2 regions of the Glutamicibacter sp. BS14 genome follow, and region 1 is predicted to be linked to the other one. Evidence: riboswitches for the same ligand, from Rfam matches in the RefSeq annotation. Region 1 holds a riboswitch; the other holds the start of a gene.
The links. A riboswitch is a leader RNA that binds a small molecule or an ion and turns the genes downstream of it on or off. The one in region 1 is predicted to bind S-adenosylmethionine.

Region 2: linked by a shared signal. The riboswitch ahead of AC1Z36_RS05850 (OsmC family protein) and the one ahead of AC1Z36_RS03605 (acyl-CoA dehydrogenase family protein) in region 1 are both predicted to bind S-adenosylmethionine.

Annotation. Positions count from the first base shown of each region.
Region 1 covers NZ_CM167801.1:757,815-764,974, reverse strand. Annotated here, with positions in the region: gene AC1Z36_RS03625 (LysR substrate-binding domain-containing protein) at 1-329, opposite strand, end outside; gene AC1Z36_RS03620 (MBL fold metallo-hydrolase) at 475-918, shown strand; gene AC1Z36_RS03615 (MBL fold metallo-hydrolase) at 894-1,514, shown strand; gene AC1Z36_RS03610 (acyl-CoA dehydrogenase family protein) at 1,632-2,861, opposite strand; gene AC1Z36_RS03605 (acyl-CoA dehydrogenase family protein) at 2,890-4,116, opposite strand; SAM riboswitch class I at 4,167-4,257, opposite strand; gene AC1Z36_RS03600 (LLM class flavin-dependent oxidoreductase) at 4,387-5,823, opposite strand; gene AC1Z36_RS03595 (ABC transporter permease) at 5,823-6,926, opposite strand; gene AC1Z36_RS03590 (ABC transporter permease) at 6,923-7,160, opposite strand, start outside.
Region 2 covers NZ_CM167801.1:1,226,494-1,233,653, forward strand. Annotated here, with positions in the region: gene AC1Z36_RS05830 (L-lactate permease) at 1-52, shown strand, start outside; gene AC1Z36_RS05835 (FadR/GntR family transcriptional regulator) at 77-784, shown strand; gene AC1Z36_RS05840 (SDR family oxidoreductase) at 958-1,728, shown strand; gene AC1Z36_RS05845 (L-idonate 5-dehydrogenase) at 1,718-2,773, shown strand; gene AC1Z36_RS05850 (OsmC family protein) at 2,850-3,401, opposite strand; SAM riboswitch class IV at 3,433-3,554, opposite strand; gene AC1Z36_RS05855 (DEAD/DEAH box helicase) at 3,695-6,910, shown strand; gene AC1Z36_RS05860 (MarR family winged helix-turn-helix transcriptional regulator) at 6,973-7,160, opposite strand, start outside.

The sequences.
Region 1 (7,160 bases):
ATCCAGAAAGCGGCCAGCGAGGAATAGCAGCCGATCACCAAAGGGCCGGAGAGCTTGGTCTGGCGTTCGACAATCTGGTCCTGCACTTCTTCGGCATGGCGCACCAGGGCCCGCGAGTCCAGCAGGAAGTCGGTGCCGACAGCCGTGAGCACCACGCCGCGGGCACGTCTGCGCACCAGCAGCTGCGAGCCGACGGCGCGTTCCAGCTCGTCCATGGACTGGGACATGGCTGCCTGGGAAATATGGCACTGCTTCGCTGCGGCGGAGATGGAGCCGAGTTCAGCGACGGCGACGAAGTACTGCAGCTGGCGCAGGGTGTAGTTGATCACCCGCCCAGTCTAGCCAGCGGGCAGCGGACCGCTGCCAACTAGAAAATGTTATGAGGCGAATAATCTATTATTCCTTGACTACTTCATTGCCTCCGCGGATGATGGCATCAGCTTGCCGATGAAATAACCCGTCTACAGGAGACAGATGAAGCCAGTGATGAAGACCGGAATGCATGCAGTGGCGCTTGGAACTGCTGGCGGCCCGCTATTGAGGCCGGATCCAGGAACCGGTCACCGTCGCGGAATTTCTACCGCGATCGTTGTGGACGGCCACGCTTACTTGGTGGATTGCGGCCATGGCGTCGGTTTGGGCCTGGCTGAGATCGGGATTCACCCCACTGCCCTGCGCGGAATTTTCATTACCCATCAGCATTCAGACCACGTCATTGACCTGAATTCTGTCATGGTCCTGGGCGGCCTTGGGTTCCGCGGCCCGAGGGTCGGCAGGTTCCTGTTTTCGGACCGGGTGATCGAGGAGTGCTGCCCTCGATGCAGACAGCGGCCGAAGAGCCGGAAGCCATATTTCCGCAGTCGCCCACACCCGGGACCAACGCCATGGTCAACTTGCTGCTGCGCGCCCATGCGATAGATCTCAACGATCGCCGACGGGATTCGGCGGCACCTGATATTTCGGATATTTTCCATGGCGTAGATATCGGGATTCCCGCCGGCACAGGCTTCCACCCCAACCACAACAACCATCCGGACATGGAGCCTTTTGAAATATACGCTGATCGGCATGCAAAAATTAGCGCTATCCTGGTCCAGCACCAACCTATCGCTCCGGCATTCGCATTCCGCTTTGATTCGAGATATGGATCGGTCGTGGTTTCCGGCGATACAGCGCCAAGCGCAAATCTTGCGCGCCTGTCCCAAGGCTGCGACTTGCTGTTCCATGAAGCTATTGATCTGGAGGCCATCGCTCGTAGCTACCCGCATGCTTCATCCTCCGAACTGGAAGCGAGCATGGGACATCATCGGCGCGCGCACACCACCGCAGAAGACGCAGGTCGAATCGCCCAGCGGGCTGGAGCACGGAACTTGGCGCTGCATCATTTGGTTCCCGCTGGATCTGGAATGGAAATTTGGCAGCGGGCTTCGAAACAGTTCTCTGGCGGCCTCTTCGTACCCCGCGACTTGGATATCTTCCATATCGCAAGTGGCACGGTTACCCAGGTGCGCTAGGGCCAAGGCCGGCAGCTATCCGTCAGGCGACTGGAACGATGGTCGATCAATTGCCCCGGGCCGACGACCACGAGCCCAGCACCGGCAAAGGATGCTGGGCTCGCAAGACCATGGAATCTACTTTGATGCACCAATCGCCCACACGCGCGGAAGCTCGGTGCCATTGACCGCCAGGTCGCCAATCAACCGCGCCTTGAACACCCAGGGGTTGTGGTTGCCGGCGGTACGGGCATTGCGCCAGTGCCGGTCCAGGTTCTTGGTAACGCTCGTGGCGCTGGCGGCCAGCGCATCAAAAGCGTGGGTGATCGCGTTGAGGACCAATGGCGTGAGCACCACCTGCGCCTGGGCGCTGGCCAACTCTGCCGCATCGTTGGCTGCTTCGTCCTCTTCCCCGGTCACCTCGCCGGTGTGCAGCGCCTGCGCAGTTTCATAGGCTCCCTGCAATGCCGTCGACACTCGTTCCACCGTTGCCGCGGCAGCGAAGGCCGCCGCGGAGACCTCGCCGATCACCTGCAGCAGCTGCGGGTCTTCGGCCGCCAGATTGGCCGCGGCATGGCTGAAGGTCCGCTTGCGCGCCTTCAGCTCGGCGGCGAAGTCGCGCTCGGCTGCTTTGGCGGAGCCGGCCAGAACAGCGAGCAGCACCTGCTGGTAGAAAGCTGTCTGGTACTTGAAACGCGTATCGAAGTCGATGAGGTCTTCTTCGGCGACAATCGCATCGGTGAAGGTGGAGGTGCCGGTACCCGTGGTGCGCTGGCCGAAGCCATCCCAGTCATCGGCCAGCTCGACGCCGGGCTGGTGTCGGTTGACTGCGGCGATCACGCGCTTTCCGGTGTCGGTGCGCTCTGCGTAGGTATCGAGCCAGTCGGCGAAGATCGAGCCGGTGGAGTAGTACTTGGTGCCGTTGATCTTGAATCCGCCCTCGCCGTCCGGGGTGACCTTGGTGATCACGTCCCCGACCTTGACGGTGCCGACCTCGGTCCAGGAGTTGCCCACCAGTTCTCCCGCCACGAAGCGGGCCAGCCACTTGTCGCGCCCCGGGCCGGGGGCCGCAACCAGACGGTCCTCGACGAAGGCGAAGTGCGCGCGCAGCGCTTGGGCAATATTGGAATCCGCGGCCGCGAGATCCACGAAGAGCTCGAAGAGTTCGGGCAGCGTAGCACCGGCACCTCCGTGCGATTCCGGGATCCGAACCGCACCAAAGCCGGCAGCAGCCAGGTCCGCGACCTGCTGGTAGGGCAATTCGCCGGTGCGGTCGCGTTCGGCTGCGCCCTGCGCAATGCGCGAGAAGAGCGGTGCGAAGCGGTTTTTGAGTCCTGCGAGTCGATTGCCAGTTGCAAGTACAGTCATCGTTCAGTCCAATCCGGGAGAAGTTTTCTTAGGTGTACAGCGAGAGCGGCTGGGACTCTCCGCGCAGGAAGTAGGCGCCGACCTCGATCTTCTTGTAGTCCACTGGGTCGTGCAGCGAATGGGTGCGCACATTGCGCCAGTACAGGTCCAGACCCACCGAGTTCGCAGTCGAAGATGAACCGGTCACCTCGAAGATCCGGTTCGCCACATCCACTCCCACCTCAGTGGAGACCACCTTGGCTTCAGCAATTTCCACGGCCAACGCCGCTCGTTCGGGCTGGGTGACTTCCCCGGCCTTCGAGAGCAGGGCATCGAATTTCCGGCCCAGCTTCTCGGTCAGCGCCGCCACTGCTGCAGTGCGGGCTTTGAGCTCTCCGACGGTGCGCTGGAAGATCGCGTCCTGCGAGTAGGTCTCTGCCTGCGAGAACAACCAGGCGTTCTTGCGGCCCAGCAAGATCTGCTTGCCGCGCTCCAGTGCTCCTTGGGCGATGCCCAGGTAGAAGTTGGCGAAGGCCAACTGGATACCGGGGGTAAGCAGGGTGGAGACCGGTTCATCGGTGACGAATCCCAGCAAGTCCCCTGCTTCGAGCCGCACGTTGTGGAACTTCAAGGAATTCGACGCGCTCAGCCGCTGTCCCAGGTAGTCCCAGTCGTCAACGATTTCCAAGCCATCGATATCGCGTGGCAGAACCAACGCGAGAATCTGCCCGTCGTATTCGCCGCCCTGGACCAGCGCGTTGATGACGATGACCTCGCCAACACCGGAACCCGTGGAGAATCGCTTGGCTCCATTCAGTCGGTAGCCGTCCCCTTCGGCGCTCAGCGTCAAATCCGGATCAACTGGATTCACCGAATCGCCCCAGAGCCAGCCACCTTCCACGGTGCGCTGCCACCATGCCCCTTGGGCTTCTGCCGGGGCGTAGAACGCAATGCCGGACTGGTTGATGTAGTGGTAAGCCAGCAACTGCGAGATGGAGCCATCAGCTGCGGCCAGTATGCGGACCGCTTCGAAGGCCGTTTCCCAATGGGCTCCGGCTCCGCCGAATTCTGCAGGCACCAAGAGATTGAGCAACCCGGCTTCGCGCAGCAGCTGCACTTCGGCGAAAGGCTGGGCGTTCTTTCGGTCGCGTTCGAGCGCGTCAGCCGCCAGCTTGTCAGCTACTTGCTGGGCGACGTCGCGCCAATGAGCGAGTTCAGCTTCATCAGCAGTGCCGGTGTAGGGCACGCGCGGCAATTGGGTATCCAGTATAGTCATCTTCGTTCTCCTCTTGGGCTATGGATTCCGAAGGATGCAGAAAATCTGCGGATCCATCGAACCTGGCGTTAGCACTACCTGCGGAGTGCAGGCTTGCTGCGGCGTCTCGGAGCCAGGTCTCTTAGCCGCTCTGGATGGGTTGTTCTCCATCAGTGAAGCACCGACGGCCTCCGCTTGGCAGGGAAGATGTCATAGGACGGAACATCGTCATGAATCGACATTTTCGAGGCCTTCACAGGGGCCTCAGTGGCCGTCATATTTCCTCATGTGTCACCGGGCGCCTAGTACAGCTTCAGGTGTTTGGCTCGCTTCGGATTCCGCTGCCGAGGCCTTTCCCGCATAAGCCCCGCGATAGGCGGCTGCCGGGTGATCGTCAGCCACTCGCGTCGTGCCGGGACCCGCCAGGTATTCGCGCAGGGTGTTGCCTTCGTATCCTGCCCAAGTTCTTCCGCGCTTCCGCAACTCGGGAACCACCAGATCGGTGAACTGCTCGAAGGAACCTGGGGTGATGGCATAGGCCAAGTTGATCCCGTCCAATCCTGATTCATCCACCCAACGCTCGATTTCGTCCGCCACGGTTTCCGGCGAACCGACGAGCACCGGTCCGATGCCGCCAACTCCGAGGTAGTCGGCGATGGCATTCGGGGTCCACTTCTGCTGCGGATTCGCTGTAGTGAAAATCGATACCGCCGATCGCGCCGCGTTGGTTTCCAGATATTGCAGCTCCTCATCCGGCGCGTACTGGCTCAGGTCCAAGCCCGACCACCCGCCATAGAATGCCATGGCACCTTCGCGCGAGGCATAGGACTGGTATTCGCGGTAGAGCTTCTGCGCCTGCGCGTCTGAATCAGCCACCACAGTGGTCATCAGCGCATAGATTTTGGCGGCGTCCCGGGGCCGACCCACCAGTTCGAACTCATCGCGGATCGCATCGGTCTGGCGGCGGGTGACCGCGGTATTGATCGAATTCAGGAAGATGCCCTCGGCATGCTGCGCGCCAAAGCGCCGGCCGCGCGAAGAAGCGCCCGCTTGGAAGATCGCCGGGGTGCGCTGGATGGAAGGCTCGGAAAGATGGATGCCCGGCACGTTGAAGTACTGGCCGTGATGGTTAATCGGATGCACCTTGGAAGGGTCGGTGTAGACGCCACGTTCGCGGTCCTTGAGAACCGCGTCTTCCTCCCATGATCCCTCCCAGAGCTTGTAGACCACGTCCATGAATTCATCGGCAATGTCGTAGCGGGCGTCGTGATCCAGCTGCCTGGCCATGCCCAGATTGCGGGCCGCCGACTCCAAGTAGCTAGTCACCACGTTCCAACCGATGCGCCCGCGGGTGAGGTGGTCCAGCGAGGAGAACTTCCGGGCCAGCGCGTAGGGTTGCTCATAGGTCAGCGCGCTGGTCACCGCGAAACCGAGATTCTTCGTGGCCGCGGCCATGGCGGAAACCTGCATGAAGGGATCGTTCAGTGGCACCTGGTCGGCATCGAGCAAGGCTGGACCGCTGGAATTCTGGTACACGTCATAGATGCCAAGTACATCGGCGAGGAACAGGGCATCAAAGCCACCGCGCTCCAGGGTCTTGGCCAGATCCACCCAGTATTCAAGGGTGTTGTATTCGTCGGCTCGATTCTGCGGGTGCCGCCACAGCCCAGGGCTCTGGTGGCTGACGCAGGTCATGTCAAAGGCGTTAAGGTGGATGCGCTTGCCCATTATTTTCTGTTTCCCTTCGCGGTGTTCGTCAGTGCCTGATGCTTGGTCGTGCGCAATAGCGCGAAGATGCCGGTGGCCGGCCGACTCTTGGCCCTCCCGAGCACCACGGCGGCGAGCAGGATGGACAGGAGAACCAGCCCTCGGGCCAGGTCTTGCCAGAAGAAGGACAGGCCAATCAGGTTCAGCCCGTTATCCAGCAGGCCAAAAATCACCACGCCGATCAGCGTTCCGCCCACGGACACTCGCCCGTAGCGGCTGATGGTTGCCCCGATGAAGACCGCGCCAATGGCATCCATCAGATAGGCCTGTCCGCTGCCCGGGACATATCCGTTGGAGCGTGCTGCCAGCACCACTCCGGCGAATCCGGCGATCACCGCGCACAACAGGTAGGCGCTGGCGATCAGCGCATTGGTCCGCAGGCCAGATATTCTTGCGGCGCTCGGCTGTTCGCCGGCCATGGTCAGCTTCCGCCCGTAGCGGGTGATGCCAAGCAGCAGGGCCACCACCAGGGAGATGGAGACCGCGTTGACGATGGCGGCGTCAATGCCCAGGAAGTATCCGCGCCCGATCACGGCAAAACCGTCCGGCACCAGGGGCGCCGACAGGTAGATCGGTGCGCCGCCGCCGGTGAGCAGCTGCTGCACGCTGGTGCCGGCAAACCACACGCTCAGCGTAGCCAGGAAAGCCGGGATTCGCAGGATCACGATCAGCAGCGCATTCACCGCTCCCACCGCCAAGGCGCAAAGCAGCCCGCCGGCCACGGCCACCCACGCACGGTAGCCGTCATGGATCAGCCAAGCGCTGGCCAAGGCTCCCAGATCCAGGGCCACGCCAATCGACAGGTCGATGCCTCCGGCGCGCACCACCAGGGTCAACCCGATGGCGGCCAAGGCGAGCAAAGCCACCTGCCCCAGGATTCCGAAGAGGTTTCCCACGGTGAAAAACACCGGGCTGAGCACCGAGAACACGATGAGGATCAGGGCCAACGTACCCGGAGCCACCAGCCTCGATGCTTGAAGCGTGCCGCGTTTCTTTCCGCTGTAGGCTGCGACCGGTCCGGGGCTCGGCTCCACGGGTGCGGCCAGGGTTTCAATGGTGCTCATCGGTTCTTCCTTCCGCGCAGGGTCACGCTGGCCAAGACCAGCAGGATCAGCAGGCCCTTGGCAGCACCCACCCACTGGCTGACCACGCCCAGCAGCGTCAATCCGTTATCCAGGGCGGCCACAAATACCGCGGCCAGAACGGTGCCGACCACACTGACCAGCCGCCTGCGCGAAAAGATCATGGACATGTAGGCCACCAGGATGATGTCCAGGAGAATTTGGGTTCCGATGCCT
Region 2 (7,160 bases), 470 kb from region 1:
CTGCTTGGTTTACCTGCAGTCCACCCCGGTTCTGTCCTGGATGCTGCCTTAGCCGTGAACGGCTAAAATAGATCCGATGCCAGTAAACCCAGCTCCGCGTGCGTACCAGATTGTTCTCCAAGCAATTGAAGAGGATCTGCGCAAGGAGAAGCTCTCCGTTGGAGACCAGCTTCCCGGCGAGCGTGCGCTCGCGGAGCAGCATGGGATCTCGCGGGCCTCGGTCCGCGATGCCATCCGCATCCTTGATGTGATGGGCATTATCAAGACTTCAACCGGCTCCGGGCCCAACTCCGGAGCGGTGATCATCTCCAACCCCTCGGCTGGCATTTCGCAGGCATTGCGCCTGCATCTGGCGGCCAAGGGGATCAACGTCCGCGAGATCGTCGAATCTCGCATCTTGCTGGAAACCTGGGCAGCGCAAATGACGCCGCGCGATCCAATCCATGCCCAGCAGGTCATTGACCGCACCGCGGTGCTGATCATGCGCATGGACGACGCGCAGCTCTCGCGCGAGGCCTTCCACCGCATTGATGCGGAGTTCCACGTGCTCCTGGCCTCCATGGCCGGCAACGCGGTCGTGGAATCGATGATGGAATCGCTGCGCAACTCGATCAGCGACTATGTTTCCGAATCGGTGCCCAGCGACGAGGCCTGGCAGCCGGTGGTGCGCGTCTTGCGCCGACAGCACAAGGCCATCCACCACGCGTTTGCCACCGGGCAGCGCGAGCGCGCAGCCCAGCTGCTCGAAGAACACATCAACTGGTTCTACTCGCAGACCCGCTAGATCCGGCAGGATAGTTTTCAAATAAATAAGTCGGACTTTATGGCCCCTCGCACCTCTTATATCTGATATGTTTTTGGGGAAGCGACGGGGCTACTTTTTCGGATACAGCAGCCGGTACATACCGCTGGTGAGTTCCCGTCGATGAACCATCGACACTTCATGCGAGGGAACTCATGAGCCAACTTTTTGACCTGACCGGACGACTGGCCCTGGTGACCGGGTCCTCCCGCGGTATTGGCCGCGAACTTGCCCGTGCCCTGGCCGATGCCGGAGCCACCATCATCCTGCACGGCCGCGATGCGCAACGCTTGGCCGAAACTGTCGCCGAATTCGGCACCCGCTATGGCGCCGAAAGAATCCATAGCGTCTGCTTCGATGTCACCGATGATGCCGCCGTGCGCGAGAACATTGCCGCCATTGAAAAGACCATCGGCCCCATCCGCATATTGGTGAACAACGCCGGTATCCAACACCGCGTTCCGATGCTGGAATTGGAAGTATCCGACTGGCAGCGTGTGATTGACACGAACCTCACCAGCGCATTCCTGGTAGGCCGAGAGGTCGCACGCTCCATGGTGCAGCGTGGCGAAGGCAAGATCATCAACATCTGCTCGGTGCAAACCGACTTGGCCCGCCCCACCATCTCCGCCTATAGTGCGGCCAAGGGAGGCCTGCGCAATCTCACCCGCGCCATGACCGCCGAATGGGCTGGTTCGGGACTGCAAATCAACGGCATCGCACCGGGCTACATCCACACCGAGATGACGCAGAATCTGGTGGATGACGAGAAATTCAATTCCTGGATTCTGGGCCGCACCCCGGCTGCCCGTTGGGGAACTGTCGAGGATCTGGCCGGACCAGCAGTCTGGTTGGCCTCGGATGGATCGAACTACGTGAACGGGCAGACCATTTTCATCGACGGAGGCATGAGCGTTGTCGTCTAATTCCCTCGCCACCAGCACGTTGGCCGTCGTGGCCCATGCAGCCGATGATTTGCGTATTGAACAAATCGAGCTGGCAGCGCCGCGAGCAGATGAAGCACGCGTTGCCATCGCTTACGGCGGTATCTGCGGATCAGACTTGCATTACTGGAGCCACGGCGCCGCCGGGGAATCGATCCTCAAGGCTCCAATGGTTCTCGGGCATGAAATCGTCGGGACCGTCATGCAGGCCGCCGCTGACGGCAGCGGGCCGGCAGCCGGAACCAAAGTCGCCGTGCACCCGGCAACACCAGGCGAGACCGGGGAACCCTACCCGGCCGACCGCCCGAATCTTTCCCCGGGGTGCACCTATCTGGGCTCGGCCGCCCGCTACCCGCACACCGAGGGCGCATTCGCCCGCGAAGTGAACCTGCCATCACGCATGCTGCGTGAGCTGCCTGCTGGCTTAGCACTGCGTGATGCGGCACTGGCAGAACCGGCTGCGGTTGCTTGGCATGCGGTGTCGCGCGCCGGTGAAGTCGCCGGCAAGAAGGCGCTGGTTATTGGTGCTGGGCCGATCGGAGCTCTCGCTGTAGCAGTGCTCAAGCGTGCCGGAGCCAAAGAAATCATCGCAGTGGACATGCACGAGAAGCCGTTGGAAATCGCCGGGAAACTCGGTGCCACTTCAACTTTGCGCGCCGATGACCAGGAAGCTCTTGCCCAGGTGGGCGCGGACGTGGTGATCGAGGCCAGCGGCAACTTCCGCGGGTTGGCCTCCGCCGTGCGCGGTGCCGTGCGCGGCGGTCGAGTGGTCATGGTCGGGTTGCTGCCCTCAGGAGAACAACCCGCACTCATTTCGCTGGCTATTACCCGCGAGCTGGAACTGGTTGGTTCCTTCCGCTTCAACGACGAAATCGACCATGTGCTTGCTGCCCTGGCCGACGGTTCACTGCAGGTTTCCGAGGCGGTAACCCACGAGTTCCCGGTCGCCGATGCGCTTGAAGCCTTCGAAACGGCCAAGGATTCGGCTCGCTCCGGCAAAGTCCTGCTGAACTTCCTGGGGCAATAGTTGGCTTCAGCTAGAAGTGCACCGCGGCGGCCCCTGAAGTCGGGGGCCGCCGCGGTGCTTTTTAGTTCAGCGAACTCTAGTTGATCTCTGTGATGCTCACCGCGGTTGTCACCGGCACCGGATTGGCGAAGAGGTCCAGCACTGGGCAGTGGGCATCCACTGCGCGGCGCAGTTCTTCATAGCGTTCAGCTGATTCCGGTCCGGCAATCCGGATGTCCAGATCCACCGACGAGAAGCCGGGGCGGATGGTCTGGTCGATGCCGAAGAGTCCGCGGACATCGAGGTGGCCATTGGCCTGGATCTTCACGTCGTCCACCTGGATGCCGAGATTCTGCGCGTACAAGCGGTAGACCACAACCTGGCAGGAGATGAGCGCTCCGAGCGCGTATTCCACGGGGCTTGCGGCCAGGTCGCTGCCGCCCAGGCCAGCTGGCTCGTCGACCTGGAAGGTGTGCTTGCCCGAGACAATGTTGCTGGCTACCGAATCGAAGCCTTCGCCCTCCACAGTGAAAGTCAATTGGGCACTTTGCGGGGCAGCCGAAATTCGTTCGCCCCAGCCCTTGCCTGCTTCCTGCAGGCGCTGTGCGCGGTCTTCGGATACGGTTGGGGCAGATGCTGCATTAGTCATGGGGAATTGATCCCCTTTCTGGCGCAAGGGGCGCCATCGCTTACGCATCTTGGCTGTCAAGATGCGTCGAATCTTCACCTGGGGCACCCCGCACAATGACGCAGGAGGGTTGCCGTCCACTCAGCCAGGGCTCAAAGAGTGGAACTCGTGATTCAGTGATTAATTTCTATCGGTTGCAGGGCCCGCGGGTAAAGGGCAGAAGTAACTTTTCGTCACCGGGCATCTTGCTTTCCGGCTCGCTAAGATGGAATCTAGCTCTCGGGCGCCCACTGCACGAACAATGAACGGCGAGTATGGAATTCCAGCTGACACTTTCTGCGGCCCAGACCTTGGTGACCGAATCCGAATACAACCTGGGCCAATTCCTGTGTGATTCCGGAAAAGTGCAGATCGCCAACCGGGTAATGCAACCGGGATCTACCCGCATCTCCGGTGTGGTGCTGCGCGAATCGGTGATGGCCCAATTGGAAATCACCGAGGGCAATATCAGCTTCACCAGCTTCTGCGGGAAGCATCCGGGGGTTCAGTCCTGTGAAGATGTCGCCGCCTTGCTCATCGAGGTCACCACCGAAGAAGACCAAGGCTTCTTCGTCTCCGACTCCGGGGTGGATCCCCACGCATGGAAACGCAATAGCAAGCCGCAGTGGGAACGTACCCTTGACCGTCTGCTTCCAGTCATTTCCGATGAGCCGCTGGCTGCCGAAGAACCGCTGGGATTGATCCTGAAAGTGGTCAGCGAACCCCGTTATGGCGGCGAGGACGCGCTGACCTTGCAGGCACGCCCGGCCCGCCAGGGAACCAAGAGCCCCTGGATCCAAACCGGGATCAGCTGGCGCAATGTTGCTTTTGATGCGCGGTTCTCCAAGAAGCAGCGTCGTGCGGTCGTTGAACTGGACCGGTTGCGTGAACACGTTGAACAAGATACTTATCGCCATTCGTGGGATCCCAAGGAGTGGATCTCCTTGATGGATCTTCCAGGCCAGGACCTGCTGGATGCGTTCGAAGCCCTGCGTGAAGCTGGAGTGCAGATCGTCAACGGTGGTTCTACGGCCAAGGCCCCGGTGGAGTTCAGCGAGCAACCAGCCATGGCACACGTGGATGTGCGTCGCGGTGAACATGGCCTGAGCATGGAAGGGAAGCTGCGCGGGCCGAGCGAAGAGCACGTCTACCTCTTGCCCATAGGCACGCCGCCGACCTTGTTGGCTTACGCGTCCAGCCCCTTGCCGAAGGCCAAGGAAATCGGTTTGGCCCGGTTCGCTGAACCGGTCACGAAGGAACTGGCCACATTTATTGAATCCGGTGCGCAATCCATCCCGCAGGAGGGAGTTGAGCTTTTCGAGCGCCAGCACCTGGACCGATTGCGCCTGATGGCACCGTTGAAGAGCGAGGATGACAGCTACAGCATCCCTGTTCCAGCACGCCCCAGCCTCAAGCTGTCCCTGGAGAGCATCCGAACTCCGCTGACCGTGAGCTATTCCTGGGAGTACGCCTCCGCGGGCCCCCGCCAGTATGCCGTGGAAAAGGAAATTGCTGCTTCGGTGCAGGACAAGCTCGGCGCGCAGGCTTTCTTGGGGCAACTGACCTCTTCAGGAATCTTCCCGCCGAAGGAATTCAGCACCTCCGAATCCATCGATTTCTTGGTCTACGCATTGCCGCTATTGGCAGAGCATCCCGATGTGGTCGTTGAAGAGCAGAACAGGCTGCCGAAGTACCGGATCAGCCACGCGCCGGCCGCTGTCAGTGTCGAAGCCGGCGAAAGCACGGGGGACTGGTTCGACTTGTCTGTGGAAGTGCTCCTGGACGAGACCAAGGTCCCGTTCCCACTGCTGCTGGAGGCCTTGACCAAGCAAGATGAGTATCTCGTCCTCGATGACCTTACGGTGATCCCGATTGATGGTGCAGATTTCACGCAGCTGCGCCAGCTGATATCAGAGGCCGGGGAGCTGGGCACGGTGCAGGGCGATACGATCCGCATCCATAAGTTGAGCATCGACTGGTGGCAAGAACTGGTGGATCTGGGCATTATCGAAGCCCAGCACAACCAGTGGCTGCAGACCATGAAGGCGCTGCAAAGCGGTGAAGAAATGCAGCCGGTCCAGCTAGCGGAAACGTTCAACGCTGAACTGCGCCCGTATCAGGGCCACGGCCTATCCTGGCTCAACTTCTTGCGTACCCATGATCTCGGTGGCGTCCTTGCCGACGATATGGGTCTGGGCAAGACCGTCCAGCTGCTGGCTTGCCTTGAACAAGCGCGCGTCGAGGATCCTGCACAGAAATTCCTGGTGCTGGCTCCTACCTCGGTGGTGGGTAACTGGATCAATGAGGCGCAGCGATTTGCGCCGCAGATGAGCGTCACCGGCATTACTTCAACAGCTAGAAAGAGCGGCCAAAGCATGGCTGCGCAGATCGGTGATGCCCAATTGGTAGTTACCAGCTACACGATCTTCCGCCTGGCCTATGAGGATTTTGAAGCAGCCGGCTTCAACGTCATGATCATGGACGAGGCCCAGCAGCTGAAGAACCATGCCTCCAAAGGCTATAAGCAGGCCCGGCAGCTGCCAGTGCCGTGCAAATTCGTGGTCACTGGCACACCCATGGAAAACAACCTGATGGAACTGTGGGCGCTGGTCTCACTGGCTGCACCGGGCCTGCTGGGCGGTGCGAAGTCCTTCAAGGACAACTACCAGAAACCAATTGCTGACGGAGACCAGGAGCGCTTGGAGCGCCTGAAGAGCCGTCTGCGTCCGTTCGTGCTGCGCCGTACCAAGGAACAGGTCGTTCCAGAGCTGCCGGCGAAGACCGAACAGGTGCTGGAAGTCGAACTGGAGCCGGGGCACCGCAAAGCCTATGACCGCCGCTTCCAGCGCGTGCGGCAAGAAGTCCTGGGCCTGGTTGACGACGTTGATTCGAATCGCTTCCAGATTCTCCAATCGCTGACCTTGCTGCGCCAGCTGGCCTTGGATCCGTCCCTGGTAGGGGAGGGCGATGCCCCGAGCGCGAAGCTTGAAATGCTGCGCGAACTCATGGGGGACGCGGTTTCTGAAGGGCATAAGATTCTGGTCTTTAGCCAATTCACCAGTTTCTTGGCCAAGGCACGCGACGTCGCTGAAGAGCTGGGCATTGAGCACGGATACCTTGATGGGTCCACCACTGGCCCTAGGCGCAAGGAACTGATTGACGGTTTCGGCGAGGGAGATTTCCCGGTCTTCTTCATCTCGCTGAAGTCCGGCGGCTTCGGCATTAACCTCACTTCCGCCGACTACTGCATCTTGCTGGACCCATGGTGGAACCCGCAGGCCGAAGCCCAGGCTATTGACCGGGCCCATCGCATTGGGCAAACTCGTCCGGTCTATGTGTACCGCTTGGTGGCAAAGGACACCATCGAATCCAAGGTGCTCGCGCTGCAGGCCAAGAAGACGCAGCTGTTCAATGATGTCCTGGGAGAGACTGCCCAAGCCGCGCAGAGTGCGGCGTTAAGCGCCGATGATTTCCTGGCGCTGATGGAGTGAGCCTAAAAAGCTGAAGCCTTGGAAACCAGAAGGTCTCCAAGGCTTCAGCTGAAGATCGGGAACTAGAGAATCTGTTCAAAGCTGTCGTTGAGGCGGTGCAGGAGATCTCCAAAATTCTTCAGTTCGGAGGCTTCCCATTCCTTGAGCTGGCGGCGCAGTTCCTCACGCAGCGTGTTACCGCTGGAGCGCCACTTCTCCTTGGCGATTTCTGTTGCCGAGACCAGCTGGGCCCGGCCATCGGAAGGATCCT